DNA from 3 places in the Isoptericola sp. GX10416 genome. Region 3 is predicted to be linked to each of the others. Evidence: riboswitches for the same ligand, from Rfam matches in the RefSeq annotation. Region 3 holds a riboswitch; each other region holds the start of a gene.
What was found. A riboswitch is a leader RNA that binds a small molecule or an ion and turns the genes downstream of it on or off. The one in region 3 is predicted to bind cyclic di-AMP.
Positions count from the first base shown of each region.

Region 1: linked by a shared signal. The riboswitch ahead of ACWAT2_RS04855 (C40 family peptidase) and the one ahead of ACWAT2_RS19000 (M15 family metallopeptidase) in region 3 are both predicted to bind cyclic di-AMP.
Region 2: linked by a shared signal. The riboswitch ahead of ACWAT2_RS12735 (C40 family peptidase) and the one ahead of ACWAT2_RS19000 (M15 family metallopeptidase) in region 3 are both predicted to bind cyclic di-AMP.

Region 1 is NZ_JBWPVO010000002.1:226,425-230,694, reverse strand. Features, by position in the region: gene ACWAT2_RS04870 (SDR family NAD(P)-dependent oxidoreductase) at 1-352, opposite strand, end outside; gene ACWAT2_RS04865 (exodeoxyribonuclease III) at 383-1,183, shown strand; gene ACWAT2_RS04860 (septum formation family protein) at 1,227-1,979, shown strand; cyclic di-AMP (ydaO/yuaA leader) riboswitch at 2,305-2,454, shown strand; gene ACWAT2_RS04855 (C40 family peptidase) at 2,456-3,325, shown strand; gene ACWAT2_RS04850 (ABC transporter ATP-binding protein) at 3,514-4,227, shown strand; gene ACWAT2_RS04845 (hypothetical protein) at 4,227-4,270, shown strand, end outside.
Region 2 is NZ_JBWPVO010000008.1:62,564-66,833, forward strand. Features, by position in the region: gene serC (phosphoserine transaminase) at 1-282, opposite strand, end outside; gene ACWAT2_RS12725 (iron-dependent transcriptional repressor DtxR) at 385-1,083, shown strand; cyclic di-AMP (ydaO/yuaA leader) riboswitch at 1,235-1,390, shown strand; gene ACWAT2_RS12730 (C40 family peptidase) at 1,393-2,184, shown strand; cyclic di-AMP (ydaO/yuaA leader) riboswitch at 2,446-2,636, shown strand; gene ACWAT2_RS12735 (C40 family peptidase) at 2,637-3,458, shown strand; gene ACWAT2_RS12740 (universal stress protein) at 3,613-4,270, shown strand, end outside.
Region 3 is NZ_JBWPVO010000023.1:13,414-17,683, forward strand. Features, by position in the region: gene ACWAT2_RS18990 (hypothetical protein) at 1-19, shown strand, start outside; gene glmS (glutamine--fructose-6-phosphate transaminase (isomerizing)) at 67-1,905, shown strand; gene ACWAT2_RS19000 (M15 family metallopeptidase) at 1,915-2,775, opposite strand; cyclic di-AMP (ydaO/yuaA leader) riboswitch at 2,775-2,927, opposite strand; gene ACWAT2_RS19005 (LLM class flavin-dependent oxidoreductase) at 3,079-4,059, shown strand; gene ACWAT2_RS19010 (VOC family protein) at 4,088-4,270, opposite strand, start outside.

The DNA.
Region 1 (4,270 bases), on a different contig from region 3:
CCATGACGTCGACGGCGTCCAGCTCCGTGCCGACGTCCCCGCCGACGAACCGTTGCGCGGTCGTGAACCCGGCGTTGTTGACGAGCAGGCCCACGGGGCGCCGCTCGTCGCCCGGCTCGTCCCCGGTGACGGCGAGCCGCTCGGCGACCCGGGCGACGTCGTCCGGGTCGGACAGGTCGGCGGGCAGGACCTCCACCTGGACCCCGGCGGCGGCGCGGATCTGCCCGGCCACCTGCTCGAGGCGCTCGGTGGTGCGCGCCACGAGCACGAGGTCGTGGCGTGCCGTGGCGAGCTGCCAGGCGAACTCCAGTCCGAGGCCGGCGGTGGCGCCGGTGACGAGCGCGGTTCCCATGAACGCACTCTATGGCCCTAGGGTGCGTGCGTGCGTATCGCCACGTGGAACGTCAACTCCCTGCGGACCCGGCTGGACCGCGTGCTGGCGTTCCTGGAGCGCTCGAGCATCGACGTGCTCGCGCTGCAGGAGACGAAGTGCCGCGACGACCAGCTCCCGGTGGCCCCGTTCGAGGCGGCCGGCTACGAGGTCGCGCACACGGGGTACCACCAGTGGAACGGTGTCGCGATGGTCTCCCGCGTGGGCCTGGAGGACGTCGCGACGTCGTTCGCCGACCAGCCGGCGTTCGGCAAGCCGGGCCAGGAGCCGCGGGTCGAGGCGCGCGCGATCGGCGCGACCTGTGGCGGCGTGCGGCTCTGGTCGCTCTACGTGCCGCACGGGCGTGCGCTGACGGACCCGCACTACGCGTACAAGCTCGCCTGGCTCGACGGGCTGCGCGCGGACGCCGCGGCGTGGCTGCAGGCCGACCCGAGGGCGCAGGTCGGCCTGCTTGGCGACTGGAACGTGATCCCTCGTGACACGGACGTGTGGGACGTGACCGCGTTCGAGGGGCACACGCACGTCTCCGCCCCGGAACGGGCGGCCTTCGCGGCGTTCGAGGAGGCCGGGTACACCGAGGTCACCCGCGAGCACCTGCCGGCCGAGCACACCTACACCTACTGGGACTACCAGCAGCTCGCGTTCCCGCGGAACCGCGGGATGCGCATCGACTTCGCCTACGCCTCGCCGGCGCTGCGCGACCGCGTCACGTCGGTGGCGATCGACCGGGACGAGCGGCGCGGCAAGGGCGCCAGCGACCATGTCCCGGTCGTGCTGGACCTCGCCGGTTGACCGCGGCGCCGGCAGATCGATCGACACGCTCTAGGTTGTTCCCATGACCGACGTTCCCGACCGCTCCGAGGACCCGCTGTTCGTCTCGCCCGGCCCGGGGCCGGCCGGGACGCCAGGCCCGGAGGGAACGCCGGGCCCGGAGGGGACGCCAGGCCCGGGGCACCGCGGGTCCGACGGCGGCACCCCGGCAGGCCGGTCCGCGGCGGTCCACCGGCCGGTCGTGCCCGAGGACCCGGCCGCGTACGGGGCGCGCTGGGGAGCTCCCGGCGGGCCGACGCCGGCCGACCGCGCCGCCGCCCGCCGTCGGGCACGGGTCTGGGTGTTCTCGGTGCTGGCCGTGGTGGTGCTGGTCGTGGCGGTGGCCGCGGGGGGTTCGTGGTGGGCGAACCGGGCGCACGACCGCGCGTGGGAGCCGGTGGCAGCCGACGTCGTCGAGCCGACCTCGGCTCACGCGGTCCAGCTCGTGCTGGGCTCGTGCGTGGCCGACGTCCCGGGCTCGACGTCGGTGGACACGGTCGAGGTGGTCCCGTGCCGGGACGAGCACACGGCGCAGGTGGTGGGGCGGCACGACTCGGCGGCCGACGAGGTGTGGCCGGGCACCGACGTCGTGGTGGCGCGTGCCGCACGCGGGTGCACCCCGGAGCTGCTCGGTGCGGGAGCGAGAGGCTCCGACGACGTGGCCGACCTGACCTGGGTGCTGTGGACTCCCAGCGAGGAGTCGTGGGCCGAGGGCGACCGAGCAGGTCTGTGCGTCGGCGTCTGGCCCGCTCCCCGGACGGGCAGCCTGCTCGAGTGAGCCGGTCCGGCGCGCCCTCACCCTGAGTTGTGAAGGTCTCGGCATGACCTGCGAGAACGGTGCCCCGCAGCCCTCGGATGGTGGCGCTCTCATCGGGCACTCGTGATATATCGGGCGTCGATCCGTCCCTGTGTGGCGAGAAATAGAGCGATTTGCCGTATCGAGGAGGAATGCGCCCGCCGACGCATTTCTTCACACCTTCTCCCCGAGTGGCCCCACAACCCATCGTTATCTGATTGTGATCTGCGAGGAACTCGCCGCTAGCGTGCCCGGGTCGCCCCATGTCCGGGGTGAACGGTCGGGCCGCAAGCCGAGTGCTGCCGGCGGCCCGACATCACCGAACCCACGGCAGCAGCGGGAGAACCACGTTCTTCGGGCGGACTCGTGCCGCCCTCGGGGTTAAGCCGTCTCACGACGGCGGGCCATCACTTCTCGGCCTCATCCGACAGCTCATCTCGCAGGCTGGAGAGGTCGCCATGTCAATGCACCACAGTGCTGCGCGCCCGCAGGGCGCCACCACCGCGCGCATGCCGCGCCTGCGACGCTCGACCGTCGCCATCGCCCTGTCCGCCGCGCTCGCCGGCGGCACCGTCGTCGCCGGAGCCGGGCAATCGTCGGCAGCGCCCTCGCCCTCCGCGGCGACCGTCTCGACGACACACCTGCCGACCGCCGGCCACGGCGTCATCACGGCCAAGAAGTCGAAGCCCGTCGTCAAGGCGTCGGTCTCGCGCAAGACCGCCAAGCAGGGCAAGGGCAAGACCCGCCCCAAGTTCACCGTGCAGGTCACGAAGGGCGGCGACGCCGTGAAGGGCCGCGTCCGGCTCTTCGTCGACGGCAAGAAGGTCAACGTCAAGAAGCTGAACAAGAACGGCATCGTGCGCATGAAGCCGCTCCTGAAGCGCTACGACGTGGGCAAGAACCGGATCCGCCTGACCGTGGTGCCCGCCAGGTCGACCGGGCTGGCCAAGGTCAAGAAGCACCGCACCATCACGCTCAAGGCGAAGCAGAGCCGCGGCGCCAAGGTCGTCAAGGTGGCCAACCGCTACGTCGGCCACCGCTACTCCTACGGCGGCACCAGCCCGTCGTCCGGGTTCGACTGCTCGGGCTTCACCTCGTACGTGTACAAGAAGGCGGTCGGCAAGAAGCTGCCGCGCACGACGTCCGCACAGAAGCGGGCCGGCAAGACGGTCTCGCGGTCCAAGGCCCGCCCCGGCGACATCGTCTACACCCCGGGTCACGTCTCCATCTACGCCGGCAACGGCAGGATCATCGAGTCGGCGCGTCCCGGCGTCGGCGTCGTGAAGCGCAAGATGTGGCAGAACAACCCGACGTTCATCCGCATCTGAACCGTCCGGACGGCACGTCAGGCTGGGCCCGCACTCCCCCGGAGTGCGGGCCCAGCCTGTTCTGCCGCGAGGCCTCCACCAAAAGTCGTAGCCCACGTTCCCCCTCCCGCCAGAAGCGACGACGGCGTCGCCCCGGCCAGTCTGGAGGCACCGCACCGCACCGGCGCGGACACACGAGAGGGGAACACGTGCCCGCCATACAGATCACCGGCCTGCGCAAGTCGTACGGAACGTTCGACGCCGTGCAGGGCGTCGACCTCACGGTCGAGAGCGGACGCGTCGTCGGGCTGCTCGGCCCGAACGGCGCGGGCAAGACCACGACGCTGCACGTCCTGCTCGGCCTCGCCGCGCCCACCGCCGGCGAGGCCCTCGTCCAGGGCCGCCGTCACAGCGACCTCGACGACCCCGCGCGGACCGTCGGCGCGCTCCTCGACGCCGGGGGTCTGCACCCCGGACGCACCGGCCGCGACCACCTGCGCATCCTCGCCCTGGCCGGCGGGATGCCGGCCCGCCGGGTCGACGACGTCCTGGAGATCGTCGGGATGACGCCCGCCGCCGACCGCCGCGTCCGCACCTACTCGCTGGGCATGCGGCAACGTCTGGGCCTCGCCGCGGCACTCCTCGGCGATCCCGGGATCCTCGTCCTCGACGAGCCCGCCAACGGCCTCGACCCGGCAGGTATGCGCTGGCTGCGCGAGATGCTGAGGTCCTTCGCCGACGGCGGTGGCGCCGTCCTGCTCGCCAGCCACGTCCTCGCCGAGGTCACCCAGGTGGCCGACGACGTCGTCGTGGTCGGCCAGGGCCGCGTCATCACCGCGGGCCCGCTCGACGAGCTCGTCCAGGACTCCTCCCTCGAGGACGTCTACCTCGACCTGACCGCCACCACCGCAGGAGTGCGCTGATGTTCCGTGCCGAGATGCTCAAGCTCCGTTCCACCCGCTCTCC
Region 2 (4,270 bases), on a different contig from region 3:
ACGGACGAGAGACGCCGTCGCCACCTCCCAGAACGCCGTCGACCCCCCGTTGCCCAGCACGACCTCGTAGCCGTCGGGAAGGTCGAAGAGGTCCGCGAGGCCCGCGCGCACCCGGCGGACCAGGTCCTTCACGGCAGGCTGCCGGTGCGAGGTGCCGAGCACGGGCCGGGCCGGGTCCCCGGCCGCACCCAGAGCCATGACCTGAGCCGTGCGAACCTTCGACGGACCGGAGCCGAACCGGCCGTCCGACGGCAGCAGCGACGAGGGGATCTGCAGGGTCATGAGGGCTCCGTGGCTCGTGGTGTGTCCGTTCGCACGTGCGAGGACGTTCGAACGGTGACGTGTGCGAATAGACTAGGCCCGGGCCTCAAGACGGGAGTGGACGTGACCGACCTGATCGACACCACCGAGATGTACCTCAAGACGATCTACGAGCTCGGTGAGGAGGGCATCACGCCGCTCCGTGCACGGATCGCGGAGCGCCTCGGTCACTCGGGGCCCACGGTCTCGCAGACGATCGCGCGGATGGAGCGGGACGGCCTGGTGATCGTCACGGGCGACCGCCACCTCGAGCTCACGGACGACGGCAGGTCGAAGGCGACCCGCGTCATGCGCAAGCACCGGCTGGCGGAGCGGCTCCTCACCGACGTCATCAAGCTGGACTGGGAGCACGTCCACAACGAGGCGTGCCGCTGGGAGCACGTCATGAGCGACCTCGTCGAACGGCGCCTCGTCACACTCCTCGACCACCCGCACCACGACCCCTACGGCAACCCGATCCCGGGACTGTCCGAGCTGGGCGAGCAGTACGAGGACGTGCCGTTCCTCGACGGCGTGCAGTCGCTGCCGACCTTCCTGCGGGGCGGCTCCGACGAGGTGACGGTCGTGCTGCAGCGCATCGCCGAGCCCGTCCAGGTCGACGACGAGTTCCTCGCACGGCTGGCGAAGGTCGGGCTGCTGCCTGGCACGCGCGTCCAGGCGAGAGCGATCGGCGACTACTACGCCGTGCAGGCCTCGGGCGCCGACGAGGGCCTCGAGCTGCCCGAGGACCTCGCCAAGCACCTGTTCGTCGCGGCGCGCTGAACGCTTCGGGAGCCTCCTGCGGGGGCGCCCGGCGTGCCCGTGATCGGAACGTGACATCGCCAGCCGGGTCGGGTACGGTCGGACACGCTCGCGGGAGATTCCTCCGGCGAGTACCGGGACGGACGCCTAACCCTGCCGCCGTCCTGGTTTCCACGGATGACCGCTGGCAGGAGCGGGGGACCCACTTTCGGGCACCGGAGACGGTGTCCTTGGGGTGAAGTCGTCGAGAGCGCGAGTTCTCGGTGGCCGGGTGTTTTCTCCCACCCGAACCCGACAGCTGACCTCGTAGGCGACAAGGAGAGGTTGAACGTGACTGCTCGCACCACGCGTGGCAAGCACCGTGCCGCACGCCGTCCCGTGCTGGCTGCACCGTCCGCGGCTGCCGGCCGTCGGGCCGCCGTCGTCGCCACCGCCGGCGGCCTGCTCGTCTCGACCATCGGCGGCGCCACCGCGGCGCAGGCCGCTCCGGTCGACAACGACGCGGCGAACAAGCTCAGCACCGTCGACCTCGGCGCGCTGACCGACCAGGCTCGGACGGCCCTCGAGGCGGCCCCTGTGGTCACCGTGGACGCCGACGCCAAGGTCTCCGTCGAGAAGATCACGCCCAAGGTCGCCAAGGCGGCCGAGATCAAGGCGGCACCCGAGCCGGAGCCGGAGCCCGTCCGCGAGGTCGCGCCGTCCCGCTCGGGCGAGCGCACCGCCGTCGAGTCGAGCAGCAGCACCGAGTCGTCGTCGTCCTCCTCGACGGCAGACGCGCCGGCCTCGGCCAACGGGTCGAACATCATCTCGATCGCTTCGCGCTACGTGGGTGTCCCATACGTCTCCGGCGGCACGACGCCGTCCGGCTTCGACTGCTCCGGCTTCACCTCGTACGTCTATGCGCAGGCCGGTATCACGCTGTCCCGCTCCTCCTCGGAGCAGCGCTACGCAGGCACGGTCGTGTCGCGCGCGAACGCTCAGCCGGGTGACCTCATCTGGACCCCGGGCCACATCGGCATCTACGCCGGCGGCAACACCCAGATCGATGCCCCCCGTCCGGGCAAGACGATCCAGTTCCGCAACATCTGGCAGTCGAACCCCACGTTCATCCGCGTGGGCTGACACTCCCGCCACGCCGACCGAGACCCCATCGCGCATCTGCGCGGTGGGGTCTTGTCGCGTCCGGGGCTCCAGGGGGCGCAGGGCGCCCGTCGTCGCTCGTGCGGGGACGTGTCCGGGGAGCGTGAGCGCGGGCGTCTGCGGGGCGTCCAAGGGGTTCCGGAGGTGCGCTGCGGCCTGCGTCGCACATCACCGTGACCTAAACGTGACATGTCCGCTCGGATCCGCTACCGTTTCCACGTCCGGTAGAGCACTCTTCCGGATCCTGATCGGACGCCGAGTCCTGCCACCGGTCAGGGAACCAAGACCGCCGGCAGGAGCGGGGGACCCACTTCCGGGCATCGGAGACGGTGTCCTTGGGGTGAAGCCGCACAGTGCGCAAGTACCGTGCGGCCGGGTGATTTCTCCCACCCGAACCCGACAGCTGACCTCGTAGGCGACAGGAGAGGGAACACGTGAACGCACCATCCAGGACGCGCGGCAAGCACCGTGCCGCACGCCGTCCGATGCTGGCTGCGCCGTCCGCGGCTGCCGGCCGTCGGGCCGCCGTCGTGGCCACCGCTGGTGGCCTGCTCGTCTCGACCATCGGTGGCGCCACCGCAGCACAGGCCGCCCCGGTCGACAACGACGCGGCCAACAAGCTCAGCACCGTTGACCTCGGCGCGCTGACCGACCAGGCTCGCACGGCCCTCGAGGCGGCCCCCGTCGTCACCGTGGACGCCGAGGCCAAGGTCTCCGTCGAGAAGATCACGCCCAAGGTCGCCAAGGCGGCCGAGATCAAGGCGGCACCCGAGCCGGAGCCGGAGCCCGTCCGCGAGGTCGCGCCGTCCCGCTCGTCCGAGCGCACCGCCGTCGACACCAGCACGACGAGCGCCGACACCTCGGCTGCGAGCACTGAGTCCGCAGCGGCCCCCGCCGCGGACGGCTCGCGCGGCTCGCAGGTCGCCTCGATCGCCGCCCGGTACATCGGCACCAAGTACGTGGTCGGTGGCGCCTCGCCGTCCGGGTTCGACTGCTCGGGCCTGGTGACCTACGCCTACGCCCAGGTCGGCGTGACGTCGCTGCCGCGTTCGTCCAGCCAGATCCGTAGCTCGTCCGCCACCACCGTGGTGTCGCGCGCCGAGGCGCAGCCCGGTGACCTCATCTGGTCGCCCGGTCACATCTCGATCTACATCGGCAACGGCCAGCAGATCGAGGCCACGCGCCCGGGCGGATGGACGGTCCGCCAGAGCAGCCTGTGGCAGTCCAGCCCGGTGTTCCTGCGAGTCACCGGCTGAGGCTGCTGCCGAGCAGGACCCTCGACGCCCCGACGTTCCCCGTGGACGTCGGGGCGTCGTGCGTCCTCTTTGCTACACCTTGCGGGCGTCTTTCGTTACCCTTGAAGCAAGGTGGCTCCGGACGGTGAGGTCCGGACATGACGGGAGGCGCGACATGACACGTCCAGAGGTCGTCCTAGTGGGAGTCGACGGCTCGACCGCGAGCCTGCACGCCCTGGACTGGGCCGCGGCGTACGCCCAGCGGGTCGGATGGGGGCTGCACATCGTGTGCAGCTACTCGCTGCCCTCCTTCACGGCGGCGTCGCTCGACGGCGGATACGCGGCACTCGACGACACGGCGATCGCCGAAGGTGCCAAGGCAGTGCTCGCGGAGGCCGAGGCGCGGGTCGCACCGCTCGGCGTCCCGGTGCAGGGCACGGTCGCCACGGGGGACGCGGCGGGTGTGCTCGTCGAGATGTCGTCCGAGCACTCGCTCGCCGTGGTGGGCACCCGCGGCCGTGGCGGTTTCACGGAGCGTCTGCTCGGCACCGTGTCGTCGGCGCTGCCGGCGCACGCGCACTGCCCGACGGTCGTGGTCCCGCACCGTGAGGGTGCCGACGACCCGCGGCGCCGCGACGGTGACACCGTCCACGAGGTCAGCCGGATCGTCGTCGGCGTCGACGGTTCGCCGACGTCCGAGGTCGCACTGCGGTACGCCGTCGACCAGGCGAAGTCGTGGGATGCCGAGCTGGTCGCAGTCGCCGGCGTGCCGCTCGGGTCGGGCGCCGGGGTGCTCGCCTGGCTGCCGTCCCAGATCGATCACGAGCAGGTGC
Region 3 (4,270 bases):
CCGGATCGTCTACGGCTGAGGTCCCGGCCGTCCCTCGTCCACCCCTCACCCCCTGGAGCAGCACCCATGTGCGGAATCGTCGGCTACATCGGCCCCCAGCAGGCAGCGCCCGTCCTCGTCGAAGGGCTGACGCGCCTGGAGTACCGCGGCTACGACTCGGCCGGCATCGCCGTCCTCAACCCGCGCTCGAAGGCCAACCCGTCCCGCGTCGTCCGCGCGCAGGGCCGCGTGCGGGACCTCGAGGCCGCGCTGCCCGCGCGCCTCGCCGGCACCACCGGCATCGGCCATACCCGCTGGGCCACCCACGGCGAGCCCAGCGAGCGCAACGCCCACCCGCACACGTCGTTCGACGGCCGCGTCCACGTGGTCCACAACGGGATCATCGACAACTTCGCGACGCTGCGCAGCCGCCTGGCCGACGACGGCGTCGAGCTCACCTCCGACACCGACACCGAGGTGGTCGCCCACCTGGTGGCGCGCGAGCTCGCGACCGGCCTGAGCCTCGAGGACGCGGTGCGTGGCGCCGTCGGGCAGATCGTGGGCACCTACGCCCTCGCCGTGCTCGACGTCCAGACGCCCGAGCGCGTCGTGGTGGCGCGCAACGGCTCGCCGCTGCTGCTCGGCGTGGGCGACGGCGAGATGTTCGTCGCATCGGACCCGGCGGCGATCGTGCGGCACACCAGCCAGGTCGTGCTGCTGGACGACGGCGACTTCGCCACCGTCACCGCGGACGGCTTCCACAGCTTCACCGCCGGCGAGGAGCGGACGGCGCGTGCCGCCGTCACGATCGACCTCACCGTGGAGGAGCTGGAGCTCGGTGGGCACGACCACTTCATGCACAAGGAGATCCACGAGCAGCCGGAGTCGGTGGAGCGGATGCTCACCGGGCGCCTCGACGACCGCTTCGGCACCGCCAAGCTCGCCGGCCTCAACCTCGAGCCGCGGGACCTGCGCCGCTTCGAGCGCGTCAAGGTGCTGGGCTGCGGGTCCGCCTACTACGTCGGCCAGCTCGGGGCCTCGATGATCGAGGACCTGGCGCGCATCCCCGCCGACGCGGAGCCCGCCAGCGAGTTCCGCTACCGCAACCCCATCATCGAGCCGAGCACGCTCTACGTGGTGGTGAGCCAGTCCGGCGAGACGGCCGACACGCTCTTCGCCGTCCGCGAGGTGCAGCGCAAGGGCGGCACCGTCGTCGGCCTCGTCAACGCCGTGGGCTCGTCCATCGCGCGGGAGGTCGACGGCGGCATCTACCTGCACGCCGGACCCGAGGTCGCGGTGGCCTCCACCAAGGCGCTGACGCACATGTCGATCGGGTTCGCGCTGCTGGCGCTCACCCTCGGGCGCGTGCACGACCTGTCGTTCGCCGACGGCCGGCGCATCATCGCCGGGCTGCGGGCGATCCCCGGCCAGATCGCCGAGATCCTCGCCGGCGAGGAGTCGCTCGCCGCCGCGGCCAAGGAGCTCTCGACGGCGCCGAGCCTGTTCTTCGTCGGTCGCGTCCGGGGCTACCCGGTGGCGCGCGAGGGCGCCCAGAAGTTCAAGGAGATCACCTACCGGCACGCCGAGGCGTACCCGACGAGCGAGCTCAAGCACGGCCCCCTCGCTCTCATCAGCCCGGAGCTGCCCTCGGTCGCGATCATCCCGGACGACGACCTCGTCGAGCGGAACATCACCGCGGCCCAGGAGATCCGGGCGCGTGGCGGCGCTGTCGTCGCGATCACGCACCCGGGCGTCGAGCTCGGGAACGCGGCGACGGCGCGCATCGAGGTGCCGCGCAACGAGGTCGAGCTCGACCCGATCCTGCTGACCATCCCCACCCAGCTGCTCGGCTACCACGCGGCCGTGGCGCTGGGCGAGGACGTCGACCGGCCGCGCAACCTCGCGAAGTCCGTCACCGTGGAGTGACGCGACCCGTCACGCGGCGGGGGAGAACTCCCAGTGCCACGGCTCGTAGGGTCCCGCACCGCCCTGGCGTGCCCAGGCCGGGTTGGTCCACCCCGCCGCGGGGCCGTGCTCGGCGAGCCAGGCCCAGCGGTCGCCGGCGTACGACTCCGGGCAGATGTCGACCGCGAGGCCCCAGCCGTGGTTGGAGGTGCCCGGGGTGGCCGCGAGGCCGGGCTTCTGCCCCTTGAGCACCACCTGCTGGTCGTAGCTGCGGTAGCCGTCGGTGATGCACATCTGCTCGCCGAACTGCTCGGTGTACGCGTCGTTCAGCGCGGCGAGAGCGGTCGCGGCGTCGGCGCGCAGGAGCACGGCGCCGGCCCACGGCGCGCAGAGGTCGGCCGTGGAGAGGCGGCCGTTGCTGCCCTGCGGGTCGATGCTCGGGTCGCAGCCCGGCGGCGGGACCTGCTCGTCCGGCGCGGCCGGGGCGGGGTCGGCCGGCACGATCTCGATCGAGTCCCGGTCGACGCGGTCGCCGTCCCGGGACACCTTGGCCTCCCGGTCGACGACGATCGCGACGCCGGACCGGGCGGCCGTGCCGGACCTGGAGGCCGACCGGTCGGAGCGCTCGGCGACCGCCCGTTCGGCGGCGGCGAGGGCCGCGGGATCGAGGGTCGTGGTCCCGGTCCCCTCGGCGTTGGCCTCCTCCGGCAGGACGGCCGGGGCGACGACGGCGGACGCCGTGGCGAGCGCGAGGGCGAACCCGGCGCCGACCTTCCCGGGACGTGGTGCCAGTCGTGCCGCCGGTCGCGGGGTCGTGCGTGAAGCGCGGGAGGCGCGGGGCTGGGGCTCGGCGAAGTGCCGGCCACGGCGTGCGCGGGTGGAGCGGGTCATCGTCATCTCCTGGCGCCTTCGGGGTTAGCTGTCGGATTCGGGTCGGAGACTGACCCGGCCGCCGCGCGCTGCGCGGTCGGCTTCACCCCAAGGACGCCGTGGCGCCCGTCGTTGGTTCCCCCGCCCCGTGTCTGTTTCGGTCGACGACGCACGGTGACAGGGCTCGGCGCCCGTGCGACGTGCCTCGCGGCGTGGCGAGGCATGCAGAAACGTACCGCGCGGAGGCACCGATTGTCACGAACGCGTAACAGCATGTCCGGCGCTGGCATGATCGCGGGTGAGCCCGACGACGAAGGAGACCACGTGGCACCCTCCGAGACGACGACGGAACGTGCGGTCGGGGTGATGCTGCCCCGGGACCTGCCGGCCGGGGACGTCCTCGACTTCGCCCGGCGTGCCGACGCGCACGGCTTCGACGAGCTCTGGGTGGTCGAGGACCTCGGGTTCCGCGGGGGCACGGCGCAGGCGGCGGCGGTCCTCGCGGCGACCGAGCGGATCCGGGTGGGGGTCGGCGTCCTGCCCGCCGCAGCGCGGAACCCGGCGTTCACGGCGATGGAGGTCGCCACCCTGGGCCAGCTCTTCCCGGGCCGGGTCGACGTCGGCCTGGGGCACGGCATGCCGGGCTGGATGCGGTCCGCGGGGGCGTGGCCCAGCAGCCCGCTCACGCTGCTCGAGGAGCACCTGCGCGCTGTCCGCGCGCTGGTGCGGGGTGACGTCGTCGAGCTCGACGGGACCGCTCGCTACGTCGCGCTGGACGGCGTGCGGCTGGAACCCGCCGTCGTCCCCACGACGACCCCCCGCGTGCTGGCGGGCGTGCGGGGGCCGCGGTCCCTCGCGCTGGCCGGGCGGCAGGCGGACGGCACCGTCCTCGCGGAGCCGTGCGCCCCCGCGTACGTCCGGGCCGCGCTCGGCCACGTCGCCGCCGCGGGCCCGCACCGGGTCGTCACCTACGACGTCGCGGCGGTCGACGACGACGCGGCGCGTGCGCGGGACACGGCACGTCCCGGGCTGGAGTGGATCGGGGAGCCCGACTGGGACCCGCACGTCGCGCCGCTGCCGTTCGCCGAGGAGTTCCGGGCGCTGCGCCGCCGAGCGGGTTCGCGGGCAGAGTTCGTCCGGGACCTGCCGGACGAGTGGCTCGACGACCTCGCGCTGGCCGGGACGCCCGCGCAGGTGCAGGGCGGTGTCGCGGCCCGGTGGGACGCCGGGGCGTCCTGCGTGGTCATGATCCCCGTCGGCCCGGACCCGACGGCGGCTCTCGACGCGCTCGCACGGGTGCTCTGAGACCGGGCGTCGACGGGCCGGGGTCGCCTCAGCCCCGCCCCAGGACGCAGAAGTCGTTGCCCTCGATGTCCGCGAGGCAGACCCAGGGCACGTCGCCCTGGCCGACGTCGGCGTCCGTGGCGCCCAGCGACCGCAGCCGCTCCACCTCGGCGGCCTGGGAGTCGCCGGGGTACGGCAGCAGGTCCAGGTGCACGCGGGTCCAGGCGGTCTC